DNA from 2 places in the Stenotrophomonas genospecies 5 genome. Region 2 is predicted to be linked to the other one. Evidence: riboswitches for the same ligand, from Rfam matches in the RefSeq annotation. Region 2 holds a riboswitch; the other holds the start of a gene.
What was found. A riboswitch is a leader RNA that binds a small molecule or an ion and turns the genes downstream of it on or off. The one in region 2 is predicted to bind glycine.
Positions count from the first base shown of each region.

Region 1: another riboswitch for glycine. It lies ahead of gcvP (aminomethyl-transferring glycine dehydrogenase); the one in region 2 lies ahead of ACX9OW_RS13085 (trimeric intracellular cation channel family protein).

Region 1 is NZ_JBTMUW010000001.1:2,181,577-2,192,881, reverse strand. It holds gene gcvP (aminomethyl-transferring glycine dehydrogenase) at 19-2,886, opposite strand; glycine riboswitch at 2,949-3,051, opposite strand; gene ACX9OW_RS10205 (multidrug effflux MFS transporter) at 3,353-4,579, shown strand; gene ACX9OW_RS10200 (hypothetical protein) at 4,692-5,081, shown strand; gene ACX9OW_RS10195 (M2 family metallopeptidase) at 5,187-7,154, opposite strand; gene ACX9OW_RS10190 (phosphoethanolamine transferase) at 7,722-9,371, opposite strand; gene ACX9OW_RS10185 (phosphatase PAP2 family protein) at 9,368-10,120, opposite strand; gene ACX9OW_RS10180 (ArnT family glycosyltransferase) at 10,232-11,305, opposite strand, start outside.
Region 2 is NZ_JBTMUW010000001.1:2,836,969-2,848,273, reverse strand. It holds gene ACX9OW_RS13090 (3-deoxy-7-phosphoheptulonate synthase) at 1-1,009, shown strand, start outside; gene ACX9OW_RS13085 (trimeric intracellular cation channel family protein) at 1,207-1,824, opposite strand; glycine riboswitch at 1,907-2,012, opposite strand; glycine riboswitch at 2,026-2,115, opposite strand; gene ACX9OW_RS13080 (GIY-YIG nuclease family protein) at 2,155-2,430, shown strand; gene ACX9OW_RS13075 (NAD(P)/FAD-dependent oxidoreductase) at 2,530-3,810, opposite strand; gene ACX9OW_RS13070 (NYN domain-containing protein) at 3,930-4,724, shown strand; gene ACX9OW_RS13065 (glutathione S-transferase family protein) at 4,832-5,452, shown strand; gene ACX9OW_RS13060 (primosomal protein N') at 5,512-7,689, opposite strand; gene ACX9OW_RS13055 (hypothetical protein) at 8,103-9,110, shown strand; gene ACX9OW_RS13050 (DUF3106 domain-containing protein) at 9,103-9,672, shown strand; gene ACX9OW_RS13045 (MATE family efflux transporter) at 9,798-11,162, shown strand; gene sppA (signal peptide peptidase SppA) at 11,272-11,305, shown strand, end outside.

The DNA.
Region 1 (11,305 bases), 660 kb from region 2:
CGCGGGCCGTTCCGTCAATCACGCTTCGACTTCATCATCCTTGTAGGCGTCGACCGGGATGCAGGCGCACATCACGTTCTTGTCGCCGTAGACGTTGTCGACGCGGGCCACCGGCGGCCAGTACTTCTGCAGCTTCAGGCTGGGCAGCGGGAAGGCGGCCAGCTCGCGCGGGTAGGCGTGGGTCCACTCGCTGGCCGTCACCGCGGTGGCGGTGTGCGGCGCGTTCTTCAGCGGATTGTCCTCGCGGTCCAGGCGTCCATCCTCGATCGCACGGATTTCCTCGCGGATCTGGATCATGGCATCGATGAAGCGGTCCAGCTCATGCAGCGACTCGCTTTCGGTGGGCTCGACCATCAGCGTGCCGGCCACCGGGAAGCTCAGCGTCGGCGCGTGGAAGCCGAAGTCGATCAGGCGCTTGGCCACGTCCTCGGCGCCGATGCCGCTGCTCTTCTCCAGCGGGCGCACATCGAGGATGCACTCATGCGCCACCAGGCCATTGCGGCCGGTGTACAGCGTCCTGAAGTGCGGCGCCAGGCGCTTGGCGATGTAGTTGGCATTGAGCTGCGCGACCTGGGTCGCCTTGCGCAGGCCCTCGCGGCCCATCATCGCGATGTACATCCAGCTGATCGGCAGGATCGAGGCGCTGCCGAAGCTGGCGGCGCTGACCATGCCGACGGGGCCGTTGTCACCCAGCTTGCCCGGCAGGAACGGGGCCAGGTGCGCCTTGACCGCGCACGGGCCGACGCCCGGGCCGCCGCCGCCGTGCGGGATGCAGAAGGTCTTGTGCAGGTTCAGGTGGGAAACGTCCGAACCCCACTTGCCCGGCTTGGCCACGCCGACCAGGGCGTTCATGTTGGCACCGTCGGTGTACACCTGGCCGCCGTGCTTGTGGATGATCTCGCAGATCTCGACCACCTCCTCCTCGAACACGCCGTGCGTGGACGGGTAGGTCATCATGATCGCGGCCAGGCGGCCGCTGTACTTCTCGGCGTTGAGGCGGATGTCCTCGACATCGACGTTGCCGTTGGCATCGGTCTTGGTGACCACCACCTTCATGCCGCACATCTGTGCCGAGGCCGGGTTGGTACCGTGGGCCGAATCCGGAATCAGGCAGATGTCGCGATGCTCCTCACCACGCGAGCGGTGGTAGGCGCGGATCGCCAGCAGGCCGGCGTACTCGCCCTGTGCACCCGAGTTCGGCTGCAGGCTGACCGCATCGTAGCCGGTGCATTCGACCAGCATCGCTTCCAGCGACTCGATCAGTTCCTTGTAGCCCAGTGCCTGGTCGGCCGGCACCAGCGGATGGATCTGCGAGAACTCCGGCCAGGTCACCGGGATCATCTCGGCGGTGGCGTTGAGCTTCATGGTGCACGAGCCCAGCGGGATCATCGTGCGGTCCATCGCCAGGTCCTTGTCGGCCAGTGAACGCAGGTAGCGCAGCAGTTCGTGCTCGCTGTGGTGCGTGTTGAACACCGGATGGGTCAGGAACGCGGACTGGCGCAGCAGCCCGGCCGGCAGCGCGTCGGCGGTGCTGGCATCCAGCGCATCCACATCGGCTTGGGCACCGAAGACGGCGGCCAGCGCAACCACATCGGCGCGGGTGGCGGTCTCGTCCAGGCTGATGCCGACCGAGTCGCTGTCGATCGCGCGCAGGTTGTAGCCGGCGGCGCGCGCCTTGGCGTGGATCTCATCGGCGTGCACACCGGTGACGTGCAGGGTGTCGAAGAAGTCGCCAGCAACCTGCACGCCGGCCTTGCGCAGTGCGGCGGCCAGGATCGCGGCCAGGCGGTGCGTGCGGCGGGCGATGCGGGTCAGGCCTTCCGGACCGTGGTAGACGGCGTACATCGAGGCCATCACCGCCAGCAGGACCTGTGCGGTACAGATGTTGGAGGTGGCCTTCTCGCGGCGGATATGCTGCTCGCGGGTCTGCAAGGTCAGGCGGTAGGCCGGGTTGCCCTGCGCATCGATCGAGACGCCGATCAGGCGGCCGGGCATCGAGCGCTTGTAGGCGTCACGGCAGGCCATGAACGCCGCGTGCGGGCCACCGAAGCCGAACGGCACGCCGAAACGCTGGCTGTTGCCGACCACGATGTCCGCGCCCCATTCGCCCGGTGCGGCGAGCAGGGTCAGCGCCAGCAGATCGGTGGCCACGGCGACCAGGCCGCCGCGTGCATGCACGGCCTCGACCAGTGCCCGGTAGTCGGCCACCTGGCCGAACGTATCCGGGTACTGCAGCAGCACGCCGAAGCTGTCTGCTTCCAGCGCTTCGGCCGGCGTGCCGACGCGCAGCACGATGCCCATGGGCTCGGCGCGGGTGCGCAGCAGCTCCAGGGTCTGCGGGTGCACGGCATCGTGCACGAAGAAGGTGTCCGACTTCGACTTGGCCGAACGCTTGGCCAGGGTCATCGCTTCGGCCGCTGCGGTGGCTTCGTCCAGCAGCGAGGCGTTGGCGATCTCCATGCCGGTGAGGTCGGCGCACAGGGTCTGGAAGTTGATCAGCGCTTCCATGCGGCCCTGCGAGATCTCTGCCTGGTACGGGGTGTAGGCGGTGTACCAGGCCGGGTTTTCCAGGATGTTGCGCAGGATCACGTTCGGCGTGTGGGTGCCGTAATACCCCTGGCCGATGAAGCTGCGCAGCACGGTGTTCTTGTCGGCGATCGCGCGGATCTTCGCCAGCGCCTCCACTTCGGTGATCGACTCCGGCAGCGCCAGCGCTGCCGGCGACTTGATCTTGGCCGGCACGATGGCATCGGTCATCGCATCCAGCGACGCGTGGCCGACGACGTCGAGCATCTGCGCGATCTCGGCGTCATTGGGGCCGATATGGCGCTCGACGAACGCACTGTGGTGCTCGAGCTCACGCAGGGAAGGGGTGTTCTGGGACATGGCGAAGGATCCGTCAGGAAAGGGCACACGCACGGGCACAAGCCGCCGGATGGCGGGCTGCGGGGCGCCCCTCTGTCCTTTTGCCTGAGAGTTTGGAAGCGCGGCTGGCCGCAGCTTCGTGCCCCTTCGGCGCCGGATCGAACCGGTCTCTCCAGAGTTGTGTTGCGGGTGGTATCGGGCCTGAGCGATTACGGGCGTTGCGCCTTCGGCAGCGGTGTTCCGCTTCTCCCACCGTGTTGCCCGCCGATTATAGCCGGTTATGGCCTGCTGCCGGGGCCGCCCGGGCAGCGCCGGCGCCTGAATGGCCGGTGGCCCGGGGCATGCGTTTTGTGCGGTGCTGCATGGCATCGGGCGAATTCCCCGCCTATCATGGGCGGATACCCGAATTCATCTGGCGCCGTCCCTGCTGCAGCGGGACCGGCGCCCGCCGTGCGTGCCGCGCATGGCCTTGCCGGACACCGTTCACATGACCGCCGCTGTTGCTCCGTCCACCCGTCGCATGGCCCTGCTGCTCGCGGGCCTGGCCATGTTCGGCCCGTTCTCCATCGACACCATTTTCCCGGCCTTCCCGCAGCTGGCCCAGCGCCTGGCGGTGGATGAGGTGGCCGTCCAGCAGACCATCAGCGTCTACCTGCTGTTCTATGGCCTGATGAGCCTGGCGCACGGGCCGCTGTCCGATGCCTGGGGCCGCAAGCGGGTGATCCTCGGTGGCCTGGTGGTATTTGCCGGGGCCTCGGTCGGCTGCGCGCTGTCCACTGACCTGCCGACCCTGCTGGCGTTCCGCGCGCTGCAGGGCCTGTCGGCGGGCGTGGGCATGATCGTCGGCCGCGCGGTGATCCGTGACCTGTACCACGGCCATGACGCCCAGCGGTTGATGAGCCAGGTCTCGATGCTGTTCGGCATCGCGCCGGCCATCGCCCCGATCATCGGTGGCTGGATTCTGCTCAGCGGTGCCGGCTGGCCGCTGATCTTCTGGTTCCTCGTGGTGTTCTCGCTGCTGCTGCTGGTGGCCACCGCGCGCTTCCTGCCGGAAACGCATCCGCCGGAGGCGCGGGTACCGCTGTCGCCGCGCGCACTGCTGCGTGACTATGTGCGCATCGGCTTCAACCCGCGTTTCCTGCGCCTGGCACTGGCCGGCAGCATCGGCTTCGGCGGCATTTTCCTGTACATCGCGTCCGCGCCGGTGTTCGTGATGCAGCACCTGCATCTGGGCGAAGGCGACTTCGCCTGGCTGTTCATTCCCACCATCGGTGGCATGACGGCCGGCGCGTTCCTGTCCGGGCGCATGGCCGGGCACACCACGCCGACCCGGCAGGTGACCATCGGCTTCTCCCTGTGCGCGCTGTCGACACTGCTCAACGTCGGCTACGTGGTGCTGGCGCCGCAGTTCGCGCTGCCGTGGGCGGTACTGCCCATTTTCCTGGGCGGCATGGGCATGGCGCTGATCTTCCCGATCCTGGCGCTGGCCGTGCTCGACATGTATCCGCACCAGCGCGGCCTGGCCTCGTCGCTGCAGGCCTTCGCGCAGCTGATGGTCAGCACCGTGGTGGCCGGCGTCGTGTCGCCCCTGCTCAGTGCCAGCCCGCTGCATCTGGCGCTGGGCCAGGCCGGCTTCTTCGCCGCCGGGTTTGTGTTCTGGTACTGGGAGCATCTGCGCGAGCGCACCGCCCAGGCGACCTGCACGGAGGCGTGAGCCCACGGCGGCGACGGCTCGCGGGCTGCGCCGCGGCGCGCGCCAGGCGACGTGAAGCGGCGCAACGGCCGGGGTGCGTTATCCTTGCGCCCCCCACGCAGCGGTAGCGCCCATGTCCATCTCCTCCAAGATCCGCCGCGACCAGCGCCGCCGCAAGGAAGCGCAGGCCGCCAGCCGCGCCGCTGCGCAGGCTTCGCCCGTGGAGCCGCACGCCGAGCTGCGCGACCCGCAGCGCACCCTGCTGGCCGGTATCGTCCGTCGCGACGGCGAGTGGGTACTGGGCATGGATGGCCGCATTGCCGGGCAGACCCACAGCGCGGCACACGTGCTGGCGATGATCATGCAGGCGGGCGAGCTGCATGAGCGCAGCGGCACCCCGGTGCGACTGATGTACTCCGACGCGCTGCGCGACGCCGCGCAGGCCGAAGCGCAGGCACAAGGGCAGACGTTCGAGGAATTCAAATCCGCGCTGGCCGCGCAGCTGGCCGCGAAGAAGGGGTAGCGCCGGGCCATGCCCGGCGAACGCAGCGGTGCGATCAAGGCCGCCGGGCATGGCCCGGCGCCACCGGAACGAAAGGGGCGGATCCTCGCGGATCCGCCCCTTTTCTCATTTCGCCACCGGGGCCGCAGCGCTGGCCTGCCAGCCGCACATCTGGCCTTCGTTCTGCTGCTTGAGCCACTCATTGACCGGGCTGAAGTACTCGATCATCGGGCCGGCATCCAGCTTGTCGGTGCCGGTCAGCTCCTTCAGCGTGGCCTGCCACGGCTGGCTGGCGCCCTTGCTGAGCATCGCCCAGTACTTCTGGCCGGCTTCCTTGTTGCCGTAGAAGGTGCACTCGTGCAGCGGGCCCTTGTAACCCGATGCATCGCACAGGCCCTTGTAGAACTGGAACTGCAGGATGCGGGCGAGGAAGTAGCGGGTGTACGGCGTATTGCCCGGCACGTGGTACTTCGCGCCCGGATCGAAGAACTCCTCGCCGCGGGTGCTGGCCGGGGCAACGCCCTGGTATTTGGCCTTCAGGTCCCACCATGCCTTGTTGTAGTTGTCGGCGGTGATCGATCCATCAAACACGCCCCAGCGCCAGCGGTCGATCATCAGGCCGAAGGGCAGGAATGAAACGCCCGACAGCGCCATGCGCATCTGCGCGTTGATCACGGCCTCGCGGCTTTCCTGCGGTGCATCAACGAGACCGATCGAATTCAGGTACTTGGGCGTCATCGCCAGCACGATCGTGTCGCCGATTGCTTCGTGGAAGCCATCGTTGGCGCCGCCCTGGAACAGGGGCGGCAACGGGTTGTAGGCCAGGTCGTAGTAGATGTGGCCCAGCTCGTGATAGATGGTGGTGAAGTTCTCTTCGTTCGGCTTGATGCACATCTTGGTGCGCACATCGCCTTCCATGTTCATGTCCCAGGCGCTGGCGTGGCAGACCACGTCACGGTCGTCAGGCTTGATGAACTGGGTCTTGTCCCAGTACGACTGCGGCAGCGAGGGCATGCCCAGCGACACGTAGAAATCCTGTGCGCGCTCGGTCATCTGTTTCGCGGTACGCAGTTCGGCCTCGCGCTGGGCCCTGTACTGGCCCGCGACGCTGGCATCCCTGCCAGCCTTGGCCAGCGCAGCACTCAGGTTGGTCTGGTACTGCTTTTCCAGTGCGGCGGTGATGTCCAGGCTTCCGGCACCGGGATAGGGCTCCAGCTGGTCCCACAGGTTGGACCAGTCCTGCTGCCACATGTTGCCCAGCAGGTGCGCGGCGATCAGGCCATTGCCCACCTCGGCCTTGTCCTTGCCGTAGGTCTTGTCCAGCTTGCCGCGCGCGTAGCAGTGCAGCTGCTCGTACATCGGCTTGACCTGCTCCCACAGGCGGTCGGTTTCCGGGCCGATCTGCTCCGGCGGCATGTCATAGCCGCTGCGCCACATCTGCCCGGCATCGGTGAAGCCCATGCCCTTGGCGCCTTCGTTCACCAGGCTGACGAACTTCTGGTAGTCGCCACGCATGTTCCGCGTGGTGCTGTGCCAGCCCTGCCAGGCATCAAGCTGCGCGTCGTAGTCGCGGCTGCGTGCCAGCACCTGTTCCAGTTCCCCCAGCTGGCGGCAGGAGGCCGGGTCGTTGGCATCGGTGCAGTACTTGCCGGCACCGTAGCTGCCCTCCATGCGGGTGGCGATCTGGGTCAGCTCGGCCAGCTTGGCCGGGTCGCGCGGTGCCGGCATCGAGGACATCAGCTTCAGCAGATGGATCGCACGCTTGCTGTCTGCGCTCATCGGCTGGCCCTCGAACTTCGCGGCCTGCTCGATCCAGCTGTTGAGCTGGGTCAGCGAACGCTCGTTGGCCTTGGCCGCGATGCGCTCCGAATCGCTGTTGATGTAGGTGGAGGACAGCCACTGCGCCGAGGTCATCTCCGGATAGGCGGCCTTGTATTCGGCATTGATGCGGGCAACGAACTGGTCGGCGGTCTCGCCGGCCGGTGCGCTGCTGCCGGCGGTCTCGGCGCCGGGGGACGCTTCCTTCTTGCAGGCAGCCAGGGCCAGCGTGGCGGCGGCGACAGCAGCGGCCAGCAGGAGATGACGGTGTTTCACGGGCGGTCCTTGGGTGGTGAACGACGGCCGAAGGCTAGTGGGCGCGCGTGCCCACCGCAAGTGGGGAAGGTTGGTGGGGTTCGGCAGGGCTTGCAGCCCTGCACCCGCAGAAGCAACTGCGACGGCAACGGCCGGAGCAAAAGCGGGTTTCCTGTGAGTCGGCGGGGTGGGGCCGGTTGCGGGGGACGCCGTAAATACGTCCCTGTAGGCTCGGTCGCGCCATCCATGGCGCTCACGCCCCCGCAACCGGACCCACCCCGCCTTCGACAGTTGGCCGCGATCTGTCGGAAATACTCTCGGGGTCAGATCCGTTTTCCGCAGGAAAACGGATCTGACCCCGGAATTTCACCTACCAACAGCGGAGTGAACCTGTCGAAGGCGGGGCACTGTGGGTTTGCGGGGTGTGAGCGCCATGGATGGCGCGACCAAGGCTACATGGACGTACTTGCGCCGTCCCCGCGAACCCACAGTGCCCCGCCATCCCACGGAATGCCGCTTCGGCTTTTGACGTTGACGTTGCCTTGGCTTCTGCGGGTGCAGGGCTGCAAGCCCTTCCGCCCCCGCCCCTCAGCTCTCGCAGCCGGCGAACACGTCGCGATCGCGCTCGTACAGCGCCGTCCTCACCTGCATCAGGCCCAGCACCGACGGGAACAGGTTGTCGTGGTCGGTATACGCTGCCGAACGCTTTCGCACGCACTGCAGGTCCAGCCCGCGACTGCTGGCGAAGCCCGGCGAGAACCACATCGTCATCGGTACGCGGGTCTGCTCGGCCGGGGCGATCGCATAGGGCACGCCGTGCAGGTACAGGCCCTTCTCACCCAGCGATTCGCCATGGTCGGACAGGTAGATCATCGCCGTGTCGTAGTCCTGCATGCCCTGCAGCGTGCCGATGGTCTTGCTCAGGAAATGATCGGTGTACAGCACGGCATTGTCATAGCTGTTGGTGATCTCTTCGCGTGAGCACCGGCCGATGTCACGGGTGTCGCAGGTTGGCTTGAAGCGGGCAAAGGCGGCCGGATAGCGCTCGAAATACGCCGGGCCATGGTTGCCCAGCTGGTGCAGCACGACCACGCGGTCGCCGGGCCTGGCACGCACCTGGGTGGCGAGGTCCTGCAGCAGGATCTCGTCCATGCAGCGGCCGTCGGCGCACAGGCCCGGGGTGGTCGCATCGGACAGCGACTGGAAGTCCAGCCCTTCGCACACGCCCTTGCAGCCGGACTGGTTGTCACGCCACAGCGGTGCGATGCCGGCACGGTTCAGTACGTGCAGCAGCGACTGGTGCGCGCGGATCTTCTTCTCGTCGTAGTCGTGGCGTCCCCATGGCGAGAACAGGCAGGGCAGCGAAACTTCGGTGCTGGTGCCGCAGGAGTGCATGTCGGGGAAGTTGATCACCGGTGCCTGGGCCAGTTCCGGCGTGGTATTGCGGCCGCCGTTGAGGCCCCAGTTCTGTGCACGCACGGTCTCGCCCATCACGATTACCAGCAGCCGCGGTTTGCTCGCCGGAGCGCGTGGGGTGGCCTTGGCGTCGGTGCCGATCGGCAGTTTCGGCGCGCGCTGCACCGGGTTGTCGCCGCGCAGTGCACGTGGAAGACCCAGCAGCACGTTGGCCGGGGTGGCGAGGTAACGCACTTCACGCTGGTTGCGCATCAGTGCGGAGACGTCCTGGAACGAGATCAGTGCACCGCCAACAGCGGTCACCGCAGCCACCGCCAGGAAGCCCAGGCGCCACAGCAGGCTGCGCCCCCAGCTGCGCCGCTGCAGCTGCACCCGCCACACCAGCACCATCGGCAGTGCCGCCAGCAGCAGTACCGGCCACAGCAGCGAGACCGTCATCAGTTCGCGGCTTTCCTTCGGATCGGTCGCCAGCACGTTGCGCAGCATGTCCGCATCCAGATAGATGTGGTAACGGCTCATGTAGTGGGCGGCGAAGGCCGTTACCAGCAGCAGCGCGCTGATCACCACCTTGGCGTTCCAGCGCCAGACCAGCAGGCCAAGCAGCAGGCCATGCGTGCCGAGCAGCAACAGCAGCAGCGACACCGCGTAGCGCAGGCTCTCCGGGTGGCTGGCCATCGCGCTGCGCCAGAACAGGCCGTTGCCGGCCAGGGCGAAGAACAGGCTGGTCAGCGCGATCAACGCCTCGGTGGACAGCTGTGGCCGCCAGCTGCGCAGTCCGGCCAGCGATGGCACACGGAGCGAGCGTTGAACCGAAGCATTCATGCGTTCGCCTCCAGGCGGTTGGTGCGGTCCAGGTGATGGCGGACCAGAACGTACAGCCCCAGTGACAGCAGCCAGCACAGCAGGGCTGTGGCAAGGTCATGCGACAGAAAATGTGCACCCCGCAGCTGCTGGCTGATGCCGAACAGCAGCCCGCTGCCCAGGCCCAGTGCCAGGCCGGTCCAGCGCCAGGCAGGACGCCACAGCAGGGCGAAAAAGTACAGGCTCAGCCAGGCATAGCCGGCGCTGGCATGGCCGGCGGGAAAGCACGCGATCACCGGCATGTCGGCCGGACGATGGCTGAAAAGCCCGATATAAGGCTGGTGGCCGCCGTAGCGCAGCAGATCCCACGGGCAGTCCATCGGCACCAGCGACTTCAGCAGAGACACGCCGCCGGTTCCCAGCGCCAGGGCAATTACGACATAAAGCAGCGCCCATCGCAGGGTGCGATCACGTCCGCGGCGCCAGTGGTGAAAGCTCAGCAGTATCACCACCAGCGCCGCGGCGGTGCTGAACCACTTGCCGCCCCGGTGCACCAGCGAGCGGGTGAACCACGCGTCCTGCAGTGCCCAGCGGCCGCCCTCCAACCGGAACAGGTGGTCAGCCAGCCATTGATCGGCTCCCCCCTCCATGAACACGGCGAACAGGGGCAGCACGATGAGCAGTGGAAGCCACAGGTGGGTCACGGCGAACCGCGATGCCAGCGTGGAGTAGGCCGAAGCAACCCCGGAGACGGGAGGACGGACGGACATGCAGGAAAACACCGTGACGATGAACCGGCGCCATGCTCGTCAGGTTGATGTCGGAGAAGGGTCGGACCTGCGTTCGGGCCGGGTTAACCGCCGGCCCGCGTGGGGGATGATTCAGTCTTCTTCTTCGTTGGCGCCGGCCCGCTCGGCGTGGCAGCCGGCATCCCAGGCAGTGCCGGGCACCAGCTGCCAGCGGTTGCGGTTGGCGACGCCGATGTCGATCACCTGGGCGGCATCCACGCAGGGACTCATGGCCTTGTCGAGCACCAGCAGCCAGCGCCGGTCGGGTGCTTCGGCCAGCCAGGGGCCGGCGTCGTGCCACTGTTCAGGCCAGGGCCGCTTGAAGCCGAACTCGCGCACGGCGCGGTCGGCCTGCAGCAGGTTCTGTTCGCGCCAGGCCACCAGTGCCAGTTCGGCATCGGGGCCGATCCTCGCGCCGACCCGGCGCATCAGCGCCGACGACGAGGCGTAGGGGTCGAGCGCCGGAATCAGCACCAGGCCGTACAGCATCCACAGCAGGCCGTGGGTGAGCAGTACCAGGGTGGCGGCGCGCCGCACGCGCAACCACACGGCCAGGGTAGCCACGGCGATCGCGAACGTCAGCAGGCCGTCGCCCAGCACCGGCAGCAGGGTGTCGGGCATCGCACGCCGCTGCAGCTGCGCCTGCGCCCAGTGACTTTCGGTGAGCAGCATCACGCCCAGCACGGCGGTTGCCAGCATCAGCACCAGGCTGTAACCGAACAGATACCGGCGCACGCACAGCCTGCGCAGCAGGCCGGGCAGCAGGGGCGCGGCGGCAAGGGCCACGGCAGGCAGCATCGGCAGCAGGTAGACCTCGCGCTTGCCGGGGCTGGCGCTGAAGAACACCAGCACCAGCAGCGCCCACCCCAGCAGCAGCCACTGCCGGCGGTCGCCACGGCGCAGGCGCCGCCACCACGGGCGGGCCAGCGCCGGCAGCAACAGGGCACCCGGCAGCCACAGTGTCAGGATCACCTGCAGGTAGTACCAGACCGGCTGCCGGTGGTGCCAGGCATTGGCATAGCGGGTGCCGGTCTGCTTGAACAGCAGTTCATGCGCATAGGACTGCAGCGAGGCACTGGGTTCGTGCAGCAGGGCCCAGCCCAGCGGGGCCAGCCAGACGGCCACGCCGAGCAGGAATGCAGGGATCAGCCACAGCAGGGTCGCCGG
Region 2 (11,305 bases):
GCTGGCGATGCTGCCGTGTGACGATGAAGCCTCCGACACCGTCAGTGCTTCGCGCGCGGCCCTGCACCAGATCCTGCATGGCCGCGACGATCGCCTGGCGGTCGTGGTCGGCCCGTGTTCGATCCACGATCCGAATGCGGCCATCGAGTACGCACAGCGCTTGAAGCCTCTGCGCGACGCGCTGGCCGGCGAGCTGGAGATCGTGATGCGCGTGTACTTCGAGAAGCCGCGCACCACGGTGGGCTGGAAGGGCCTGATCAATGACCCGGACCTGGACGGCAGCTTCCGGATCGACAAGGGCCTGCGCATTGCCCGCGGCCTGCTGCGCGACATCAACAAGCTGGGCCTGCCGGCCGGCGTTGAATTCCTTGACGTGATCTCGCCGCAGTACATCGCCGACCTGGTGGCATGGGGCGCGATCGGCGCACGCACCACCGAAAGCCAGGTGCACCGCGAACTGGCCTCCGGCCTGTCGTGCCCGGTGGGCTTCAAGAACGGCACCGATGGCAACGTCAAGATCGCGGCCGATGCGGTCGGCGCGGCCTCCAACCCGCATCACTTCCTGTCGGTGACCAAGCAGGGCGGCACCGCCATCGTTTCGACCACCGGCAACCCGGATTGCCATGTGATCCTGCGCGGCGGCAAGCAGCCGAACTATGACGCGGCCAGCGTGGCCGATGCCTGCCAGGCACTGGCCAAGGCCAGGCTGCCGACGCGGCTGATGATCGATGCCAGCCATGCCAACAGCCTGAAAAACCCGGAAAACCAGCCGAAGGTGATCGAAGACATCGCCGTTCAGCTGGAGGACGGCGAACAGCGCATCGTGGGCGTGATGATCGAGAGCCATCTGGTGGGAGGCCGGCAGGAACTGGTGGAAGGCCAGCCGCTGGTCTACGGACAGAGCATCACCGATGGCTGCATCGACTGGGACACCACCGTGACGGTGCTGGAGCGACTGGCTGCGGCCGTGCGCGCCCGTCGCGAAGTGACGGTGTCAGAAGCCGCCTGAGCGCGGCATGTGTGTGGATGGCGGCCTGCGCCTGCGGGGGTGCGGCCGCGATCAGGGCCGGTCGGAGTTGGAGACCGGCCCGTCCGCACCGGCGATGCGCCTGGCGCTGCGCATGAGCGACAGCGCCAGGTCCATCGCCGGGGTGGTGCAGGGCACGAAGGGGAGCGCCGGGCCACGCCCGGCGAACACGCCATCGTTCAATGCACTTCGTCGTGATACACGAACTTCGGCATTTCCCAGCGGTAATGGATCGCCAGCAGGCGCAGGGCGAAGCCGCCCGCCAGGCAGCACAGGATGGCCGTGGCATCGGACACGTTCCAGTGCAGCAGCAGCAGATAGGCGGCGCCGGTCAGCAGCGCGATGATCGCGTACAGCTCCTTCTGGAAGATCAGGGGCACTTCGTTGCACAGAATGTCGCGCAGCACGCCGCCGAACGCGCCGGTCAGCATGCCGGCGATCAGCACGATCGGCGTGGCATGACCGGCCTCGCGTGCGATCGAGCAACCGATCAGGGTGAAGGCGATCAGGCCCAGGCCGTCGAGCACCAGGAAGGTGCGGCGGAAGTGGTGCATCCAGCGTGCGACCCAAGTGGCGATCAGCGCCGCGCACACGGTGAAGCCGAGGTACTCGGGATGTTTGACCCAGCCCAGCGGATAGTGGCCAAGCAGGATGTCGCGCAATGAACCACCGCCGAGCGCGGTAACGCAGGCGATCATGACCACGCCGAACAGATCCATGCGGCGGCGTCCCGCGGACAGTGCGCCGGTCATGGCTTCGGCGGAAATGGCGATCAGGTAGATGATGGACAGCAACATGGAACAGGCTCCGGACGCGATGGGGCCGGCCATGCGCGGACGCCGCCATTGCCTGCGCAATGACGGGATGACGATGACCGGTGCCGCTCCCGCTGTCCTTTTGCCTGAGAGTTCAGTGGCGTAGGCCGCGTGCCCCTTCGGCGGATCGTACCGGGCATGCCCGGTGACCTCTCTCCAGCTCGGCGAGTCGAATGCATGGTTGGTGGGATTCCAGCCCACCGGCCTGAGCGATCATGGGAGCCTGCGCCTTCGGCGGGCGCCAACGCGGCGCCTCTCTCCTGCATTCGCGGGCAGTATATCCGCTGCGGTGCAGCACGGCATAATCCCGGCATGGCCCCGTCCCACCGCCCGTGGTTCCTGTACCTGCTCGAATGCCGCGATGGCAGCTACTACGCTGGCATCAGCACCGACGTGGACGCGCGTTTCGCCGCCCATCGCGCCGGTACGGGGGCGCGCTACACCCGGGCCCGCCCGCCGCTGCGCATCCTGGCCGTGCGCGAGTACCCGGACCGCTCCGCCGCCTCGCGCGCCGAATGGCAGCTCAAACAGCTGCCGCGCGAGCGCAAGCTGGCGTGGTTGCAGGCATTGGATTCCGCATCTTTGTAGCGCCGTGCCCAGGCACGGCGCATCGCAGTCAGTCGCGACGCGACGTGGGGTCAGATCCCTTTCCGCAGGAAGGGGATCAGACCCCGTTGCAGACCTGCGCTACCGTTTCGGCCGGCGGTCATCCTGGTCATCGCCGAAGATGATGCGTGCGCTGCGCTGGTAGCTCCAATACGCCACCGCCCAGTTCAGCAGCACCACGATGCGGTTGCGGAAGCCGATCAGGAAGAACACGTGCGCGGCCAGCCAGAACCACCAGGCCAGCACGCCCGACAGCTGCAGGCGCCCCAGGTGCACGATGGCGGCCATGCGGCCGATGGTGGCCAGGTTGCCGTAGTCCGCGTACTTGAAGGGCCCGGGCTCCGGCCTGCCGTGCAGGCGTGCACGGATGACCTCGGCCACGTACTTGCCCATCTGCTTGGCGGCGGGCGCTACGCCGGGCACGGGCTTGCCGTTGGCCTGGTTCACCGCGGCCAGATCGCCGGCCACGAACAGTTCCGGATGCCCGGGCAGGGTCAGGTCCGGCTGCACCTGCACGCGCCCGGCACGGTCCAGTGGCACGTCCAGCGTGCGCGCCAGCGGCGAGGCGGCCACGCCGGCCGCCCACACCACGGTGCGCGCCGGCACGAACTGGTCACCCAGCGTGAAGCCCTGGCTGTCGATGTTGCTCACCGGCGTTCCGGTCAGCACTTCCACACCCAGCTTTTCCAGCTGCCGGCGCGCCTTCAGCGAGAGCACTTCCGGGAACGAGGACAGCACGCGTGGACCGGCTTCCACCAGGCGCACCTTGGCGCTGGCCGGATCGATGTGGCGGAATTCATTGCGCAGCGTATGGCGTGCAATCTCGGCCAGGGTGCCCGCCAGTTCGACGCCGGTCGGGCCGCCGCCGACGACGGCAAAGCTGAGCCACGCCGCCTTCCTGGCCGGGTCCGGTTCGGCTTCGGCGCGCTCGAACGCCAGCAGCAGCTTGCGGCGCAGGGCAATGGCATCGTCGAGGGTCTTCAGGCCGGGCGCATCATCGGCCCACTGGTCGTTGCCGAAGTAGGCGTGAGTGGCGCCGGTAGCCAGCAGCAGGCTGTCGTAGTCCAGCGTGCTGCCGTCGGCCAGCCGCACCTGGCGGAGCTGCCTGTCGATGGCCACGACCTCACCGAGCCGCACTTCCACGTTGCGCTGGTGGCCGAGGATGTGGCGCAGCGGTGCGGCGATATCCGGCGCTGACAGGCCTGCAGTGGCGACCTGGTACAGCAGCGGCTGGAACAGGTGATGGTTGCGGCGGTCGACCAGGGTGATGCGGATGCGTTCGCGTGCCAGCGCACGGGTGGCCCAGAGGCCGGCAAAACCGCCGCCGACAACGACCAGGTGGGGAACGCGCTCACGACTCATCGACTCACTCCAGGGGGCATGGGGAACCGTCCGGCATCTTCGCACGGCGGCGGCCTGTCACGTCAGCGTGCGCGCGGATCGGCGATACTCGGATTCAGGCAACCGCCAGCGAGAGGCCCATGAGCGAACCGGAAAAGCGCATCGCCCTGTTGATCGACGCCGACAACGCGCCCGCATCGAAGATCGACGAAGTGCTGGCGGAGGTGGCCCGCTACGGCGTGGCCAATGTCCGCCGTGCCTACGGCAACTGGAAGAGCCCACGGCTGAAAGGCTGGGAGGCGGTGCTGCACGAGTACGCGATCCGGCCCATCCAGCAGTTCGCCTACAGCAAGGGCAAGAACGCCTCGGACATGGCCATGGTGATCGATGCGATGGACCTGCTGTACGCGCGCAACCTCGACGGCTTCGCCATCGTCTCCAGCGATGCTGATTTCACTCCAATGGTGATGCGCCTGTTGACCGACGGGGTGAAGGTGTATGGCTTCGGCGAAAAGAAGACGCCGGAACCCTTCGTCAATGCCTGTTCCAAATTCACCTATCTGGAAGCACTGGGCCAGGCCCATTCCAGCGTGCCGGAAGTGGAACAGGGCACGGCAGAGCCGGGAGCCATCGAGCCGGCCATCGGTGAAACGGGCAGCGGCGACGAAGTGCGCCCGCGCAAGAGCGGCGCGGAAATGCGCAGCGATACACGTCTGGTGAAGATGCTGCGCCGCGCTGTGTCCGCCGCGGAAGGCGAGGACGGCTGGTCGCACCTGGGGCCGGTGGGCAGCCAGATCGCCAACCAGGCCTCGTTCGATTCGCGCAACTATGGCTATGGAAAGCTGAGTGATCTGCTGGCGGCGATCGGTCTGTTCGAACTGAAGAAGGATGGCAAGTCGTCCTACGTGCGCGCGCTGCCGAAGAAGAACCGGTAGCGCCGGGCCATGCCCGGCCGACGCCCCCCGCGCATCATTCCGCACGCCCACATGTACGCCGATCGGGCGTATCGTTGCCGCTCGCATTGCCCGCAAGGAATACCCGCATGTTGAAGATCTGGGGCCGTCGCAATTCCAGCAACGTCCGCAAGGTGCTGTGGTGTGCCGAAGAGATCGGCCTGCCCTACGAGTCCATCGAAGTGGGCGGCAGCCACGGTGGCACACAGACGCCGGAATACCTGGCGATGAACCCCAACAGCCTGGTGCCGGTGATCGAGGACCAGGGCCTGCCGCTGTGGGAGTCCAACGCCATCGTGCGCTACCTGAGCGCGCGCTACGCGCTGGGGACACTGTACGCCGAGGATCCGATGGAACGCGCACAGGCCGAGAAATGGATGGACTGGAGCACTTCGCGGATGGCGCCGCTGTACAGCGATCTGATCTGGGGCATCATGCGCACCGCGCCGGCAGACCGCGACGAATCGCGGATCAATGCTGCCATCGTCCGCGCCGCCGATTACCTGGCGATGGCCGACGCGACGCTGGCCACGCAGCCGTGGCTGTCGGGCGCGACATTCGCGATGGGCGACATCCCGTTGGGTTCACTGGTGTACGCCTGGTATGAACTGCCGATCCAGCGTCCGGACCTGCCCCACCTGGCCGAGTGGTACGCCCGGCTGCGTGAGCGACCCGCTTACCAGCGCGGCGTGATGTCACCGCTGACGTAAGCGGGAATCGCGCGCGGTAACGGTAGCGCCGGGCCATGCCCGGCGGATTCTGCTTGCATTCAATACAGATCCGTCGGATCCACATCCAGCGACCAGCGCACCTTGCGGGCTTCCGGCAAGGCATACAGCTGCGGTACCAGCTGCGCCAGCATGCCGTGCAGAGGCGGGCGCTGTGCCGATGACAGCAGCAGCTGCGTGCGCTGGTAGCCGGCCCGGCGCGGCATCGGTGCCGGCATCGGTCCGTACGCCTCCACCAGCGCCTGTTCGCCCAGCAGTCGCCGTGCAGCCAGCAGGAACGCGTTGGCGTGCTCCACCTGCTGCGCTTCGGCACGCATCAGTGCCAGATGCGCGAATGGCGGGAAGCCGGCGGCCTGCCGCTGGTTCAGTTCGGCCTGCGCGAACGGGTGGTAGCCGCCGTTGACCAGCGTCTCCAGCAGGGGATGACCCGGATGGTGGGTCTGCAGCCACACCTCGCCCGGATCGCGGGCGCGCCCGGCGCGGCCGGCGACCTGGATCAACTGCTGCGCGAGTTTCTCGCTGGCGCGGAAATCGGCCGAGAACAGGCCCTCGTCGATGCCGACCACCACCACCAGCGTGAGTCTGGGCAGATCGTGGCCCTTGGCCAGGATCTGCGTGCCGACCAGGATGCCGGCCTGGTCCCCCAGCTTGGCCAGCTGCTGTTCCAGCGCATCGCGGCGGGCGGTGGTGCCGCGGTCGATGCGCACCACCGGGTACTCGGCGAAGGCGGCGGTGAGGTGCTCCTCCAGCCGCTCGGTGCCGATTCCCTGTGGCTGCAGGGCCAGGCTGCCGCAGGCGGGGCAGGCCAGTGGCGCCGGTTGCCGCGCACCGCAGTGATGACACTGCAGGCGACGGCCGCCGCCATGCACGGTCATCGGCGCATCACAGCGCTGGCACGGCGCCGTCCAGCCGCAGTCATGGCACAGCAGTACCGGTGCGTAACCACGCCGGTTCTTGAACACCAGCACCTGCTGGCCGCGCTGCAGGTGCTCGCCGATGCCGGCCAGCACTTCGGCCGAGAGACCGTCCTGCAGGGGACGCTTGCGCACATCCAGGATGCGCACGCGTGGCGGCCGAGCGTCGCCGGCGCGCTGCTTCAGGCGCAGGTGCAGGTAACGACCGGCATAGGCGTTGTGCAGGGTTTCCAGCGACGGTGTCGCGCTGCCCAGCAGCACCGGAACCCCCAGCGCCTTGGCACGCACCAGGGCGAAATCGCGCGCGTGGTAGCGGATGCCGTCCTGCTGCTTGTAGCTGCCGTCATGTTCCTCGTCCACGATCAGCAGGCCGGCCTGCGGCAGCGGCGTGAACACCGCCGAGCGGGTGCCGACGATCACCCGCGCTTCGCCGCGCGAGGCGGCTGCCCAGACGCGCGCGCGCTCGTTGTCGTTCAATCCCGAATGCAGCGCATGCACGGCGATGCCCAGGCGGCCGCGGAAACGCGCCAGGGTCTGCGGCGTCAGTCCGATTTCGGGCACCAGCACCAGCGCCTGCCGGCCTTGGGCCAGGCAGTGGATGATCGCCTGCAGGTAGACCTCGGTCTTGCCGCTGCCGGTCACCCCATCGAGCAGGAAGGGCTGGAACCCCTCCGCGGCGTTGATCGCGGCAACGGCTTCGGCCTGGTCCGGATTGAGGGTCGGGCCGGGCAGCGGTTGCGCGTGCTGTGGCGCCACGCTCAGTGCAACGCGCTCGGCCAGTGCGCGCTTGCCGAGACTGCGCGCCGCGCTGCGCCAGTCCTCCATGCGCGCCCCCAGCACGTCCTCGTCCACGACGGCGTCGGCCAGCAGTTCCGCCAACTGCCGCGGGCGGCTGCCTGCGCGCAGCGTGCCGCGCTGCGCGTGGCCTGCGGCGGTCAGCTGCCAGCCCCAATGATGGGTGTCGGGCAGGGCTTCGCCGTGCCGCAGCGGCCCCGGCAGGGCCGTGCTCAGCACTTCGCCCAGCGGCGCGTGGGTGTATCGGGCCAGCCATTGCAGGCTCTGCCACAGTTCGCCCTGCAGCAGGGGCGCGGGGTCGCACCACGCGAGCGCCTGACGCAGGCCCTGGCCGTCGTCGGCCTGGCCGTGGCCGGCCACCACGCCGATGAGTTCGCGGTTGCCGAACGGCACCTTCACCCGGCAGCCGACCGCCATGTCCGGGGCATCGCCCTGCGGCGACAGATAGTCGAACAGGCGGGGCAGGGGGACGGGCAGGGCGACCTGCAGGGTCGGAATCGGGTCGAGCATCGGGGCAGTGTAACGGGCCGTGTGCACCCGCATGCCGCCCGGAAGGCCCACACGGGGGACGTCGCCGAATCATAAATGTCACCTAAATATCGGTGTCCATTGGAGATTCAGTCTTATCCACACGTTCTGTGGATAACACTGTGCGTTACCGGTCAACGGCTGGGCAGGACGCCGATGGCGACGGCCTCGCCCTTGGGTTGGTCAAAAAATCGCCATACTTTAAAATGTATTAAAATCAATATGTTATGTGTGAAACATTGCTGAAACAGAGTGAATTCAGCGAGATGTCGCGGTTTTGCCGGGCGCCAGCGTGGTGCTGTGCACAACCTGCAGCATGAAGTGCCCACGGACGCAAGTCCTGCCGGGCGCCGATGGCCTGCCGCTATCATGCCGGCAGACCTCTGGAGTGACCGATGACCGCTGTGCCCGCCCCTGTTTCCTCGACCGCGGCCGGTGCGCTGTCGGCGTTTCTGCGTGGCGTAGAGCGCCGTGCCCTGGTAGTGGCGGAGCTGCAATGCGGCGACCCGGCCCGGGCCGAGCAGACCCTGGTGGCGGTGATGCGCGCCTTCTCGGCCGTTGCCAGCGATCTGCCGATGGCACAGTGGCCGACCCGCTTCTGGACCCTGCTGGGGCAGCGGCAGGCACTGCGCGAGCCGGCCCCGGGCCAGTGGCCGCCGGCACTCGCCGCACTGGGCGGCATGGCACCGCTGCCACGGCTGGCCCTGCTGCTGCGGGTGGGCGGCAGCCTGGATGAGAACATCGCCACGCGGGTACTCGATCGTGATGAGGCCGGCTACCAGCAGCTGCTGGCCGATGCCTGCCCGCGTGATGCCCAGGGTCAGCCGGATGCCGTTGCCTGGCGCGGCCTGGCCGAACAGGTGCAGCAGCGCATCCGCGACCTGCCGGCGCAGCGCCTGCAGCAGCTGCAGCAGCCGGCAGCTGCCACCAGCAGCAATCCGCAGGCGCCGACGTCCAGCTGGAGGGCACCGCAGCGCGATGAACGGAGCGCTGCCAGCCCCCGGCGCCGGCGCCCCGATGCCCGACCGCGCTGGCGCGGGCCGGCGATCCTGCTGCTGACGGTGGCAGTACTGCTGGCAGCCGCTCTGGGCTGGCGCCATTGGAGCGGTCGGTCGCTGGTGAGCGATGCGCCGCTGCCGGAGGGGGTGGTTGCCGAGGCCGGCCCGGTCACGGTCGAGGCGCTGCCGCCGAGCACGGTCGCTGCCACGCCGCAGGCGGACAGCGCCCCGGCCAGCGATGACGCAGCAATGCTGGCCGACCGCGATTATCCGTTGCTGGCCGAGGCCGATCTGTATGCCTGGACGGCCGCCGGTGGTCCGCTGCCGGTGGACGAGTCGCAGACCAAGCCGAGCCGGCCAGAGCCGGCCAGCGCAGTGCTGGAAACCGCCGCCGCCGATGAATAAGTCCGTGATCACCAGCCTGCTGCTGGCCATCCCGTTGTCGCTGTCCGCAACGCCCCAGACCCTGAATGTTCCACTGCCACCCGCGCCGGCGGCCACGCCCGCGGTCCCGCCATCGGCGGCACCCACCGCGTTCGTCCAGCTCGACGCGCAGCAGCAGCGGCAGCGCCGCGCCGACTACGCCGCTTGGCGCGCGCTGCCGGAAAGCGAGCGCGAACGCATCCGTCAGGCGGCCACGCGGTTCGCCGCACTGCCGGCCGCACAGCAGGAGCGCCTGCGCTCGCAATTCCAGGCACAGGACCAGGCGTTCCGCGATGGCTGGCGGCTGGGGCCGCAACTGGGCGCGGAGTTTCCCAAGCTGCATGGGCTGTTCGGCTTCCTGCCACCGCAGCAGCGCGACAGTGCACTGGCCGTGCTGCACCAGCTCAGCCCGGCACAGCTGGCGCAGTTGGCGCTGGTGGCCCAGCGCACGCCGCCGCAGGAACGCGATGCGGTGCGCAGCGCGTTCCTCGCCGTACCTGCTGCGGAACGAGACGCCTGGCTCAAGCGCCAGGCCGGCCAGTAAGCGCGCGGTCAAACCCAGCGTTCACGCCATGTCATGGGAATGAACGCACCGCGCGCGTAAGATGACGGCCCGCAACCCGGTGCCTGTGCCCTTCGCGCGCAACCGCAGTTCGCGTCCTGCATCCCATGTCCAACGCAACCTCCACGCCGCGCTTCAGCAAGGAAGTCGGCGCCACCGGTCTGCTCGCCCTGCCGCTCGTGCTCGGGCATGTCTCCACCGGCCTGATCTCCTTCGTCGACAACGTGATTGCCGGTCATCACGCCACCTCAACCCTGGCGGCCGTGACCATCGGCACGGCCCTGCTCTGGCTGCCGATGCTGATTCCGATCGGCACGCTGATCTCGCTGACCGCCTCGGTATCACAGCTGCACGGCGCCGGCCGCGAGCGCGAGATCGGTCCGCTGTTCCGGCAGGCGTTGTGGCTGGCGCTGGGCCTGGGCCTGATCATGTTCACCTTCCTCACGGTGGTGCCGCCGCTGCTGCCCGCCTTCGGCATCGCGCCGGACATCGTGCCCGGCGCAACAGCGTTCCTGCACGCGGTGCGCTGGGGCGGGCCGGCGCTGACGCTGTACTTCTGCATGCGCTATCTCAGCGAGGGCATGCACTGGACGCTGCCGACCATGTTGATCGGCTTCGGCGGCCTGGTGGTGCTGGCGCCGATGGGCTACGTGCTGGCCAACGGCAAGCTGGGCTTCCCGGAGCTGGGTGCCGAGGGCCTGGGCATCGCCTCGGCGGTGATGATGTGGTTGCAGGCAAGCGCATTTGCCCTCTATCTGTGGCGTACCCGGCGATTCGCCCATCTGCAGCTGTTCTCGCACTTCGAGTGGCCGCGCTGGAAGGCGATCTGGGACCTGCTGCGCACCGGTCTGCCGATCGGCATCACCGTGCTGATGGAAGGTGGGTTGTTCATCGTCACCGCGCTGCTGATCGGCCGCCTCGGCGCCAACGAGGCGGCAGCCCACCAGATCGCGATCAACGTGGCGCAGCTGTGCTTCATGATCCCGATGGGCGTGGCCGAGGCCACCACGGTGCGCGTGGGTCATGCAGTGGGGCGGGGTGATGGCTTCGGTGTGCGTCGTGCAGCCTGGGCCGGCTACGCGATCATCATGGGTACACAGACGTTGTCCGCGCTGGTGCTGCTGTTCGGCCACGATGCCATCGTCGGGGTGTACACCAACGATCTGGCGGTGGCCGGCCTGGCCTCCACGCTGCTGCTGTACGCGGCCACCTTCCAGTTCCCGGACGGCATCCAGGTGCTGTCGGCCGGTGCTCTGCGCGGCCTGAAGGACACCCGCGTGCCGATGTTCATCGCCATGTTCGCCTACTGGGGCCTGGGCATGCCGCTCGGCGCCGGGCTCGGCCTGGGGCTGGGCATGGGCCCGCAGGGCATGTGGATCGGCCTGATCGTCGGCCTCACTGCCGCCGCCATCCTGATGGGCTGGCGCCTGCGTCGCAGCAGCCAGCGCATCGGCCAGTCCGCGCTGTCCTGACCCTCCGCCCGTCACCCCGTGACGGGCGATCCCCTGACTTGTGTCCGATGCCGCCTCACACGGCACCGGCTATGCTGTTACCACGGCAAGAAGCCATCCGGAGCGCTCCATGAATCAACCCGTGCCCCCGCTGCCCCAGGCGC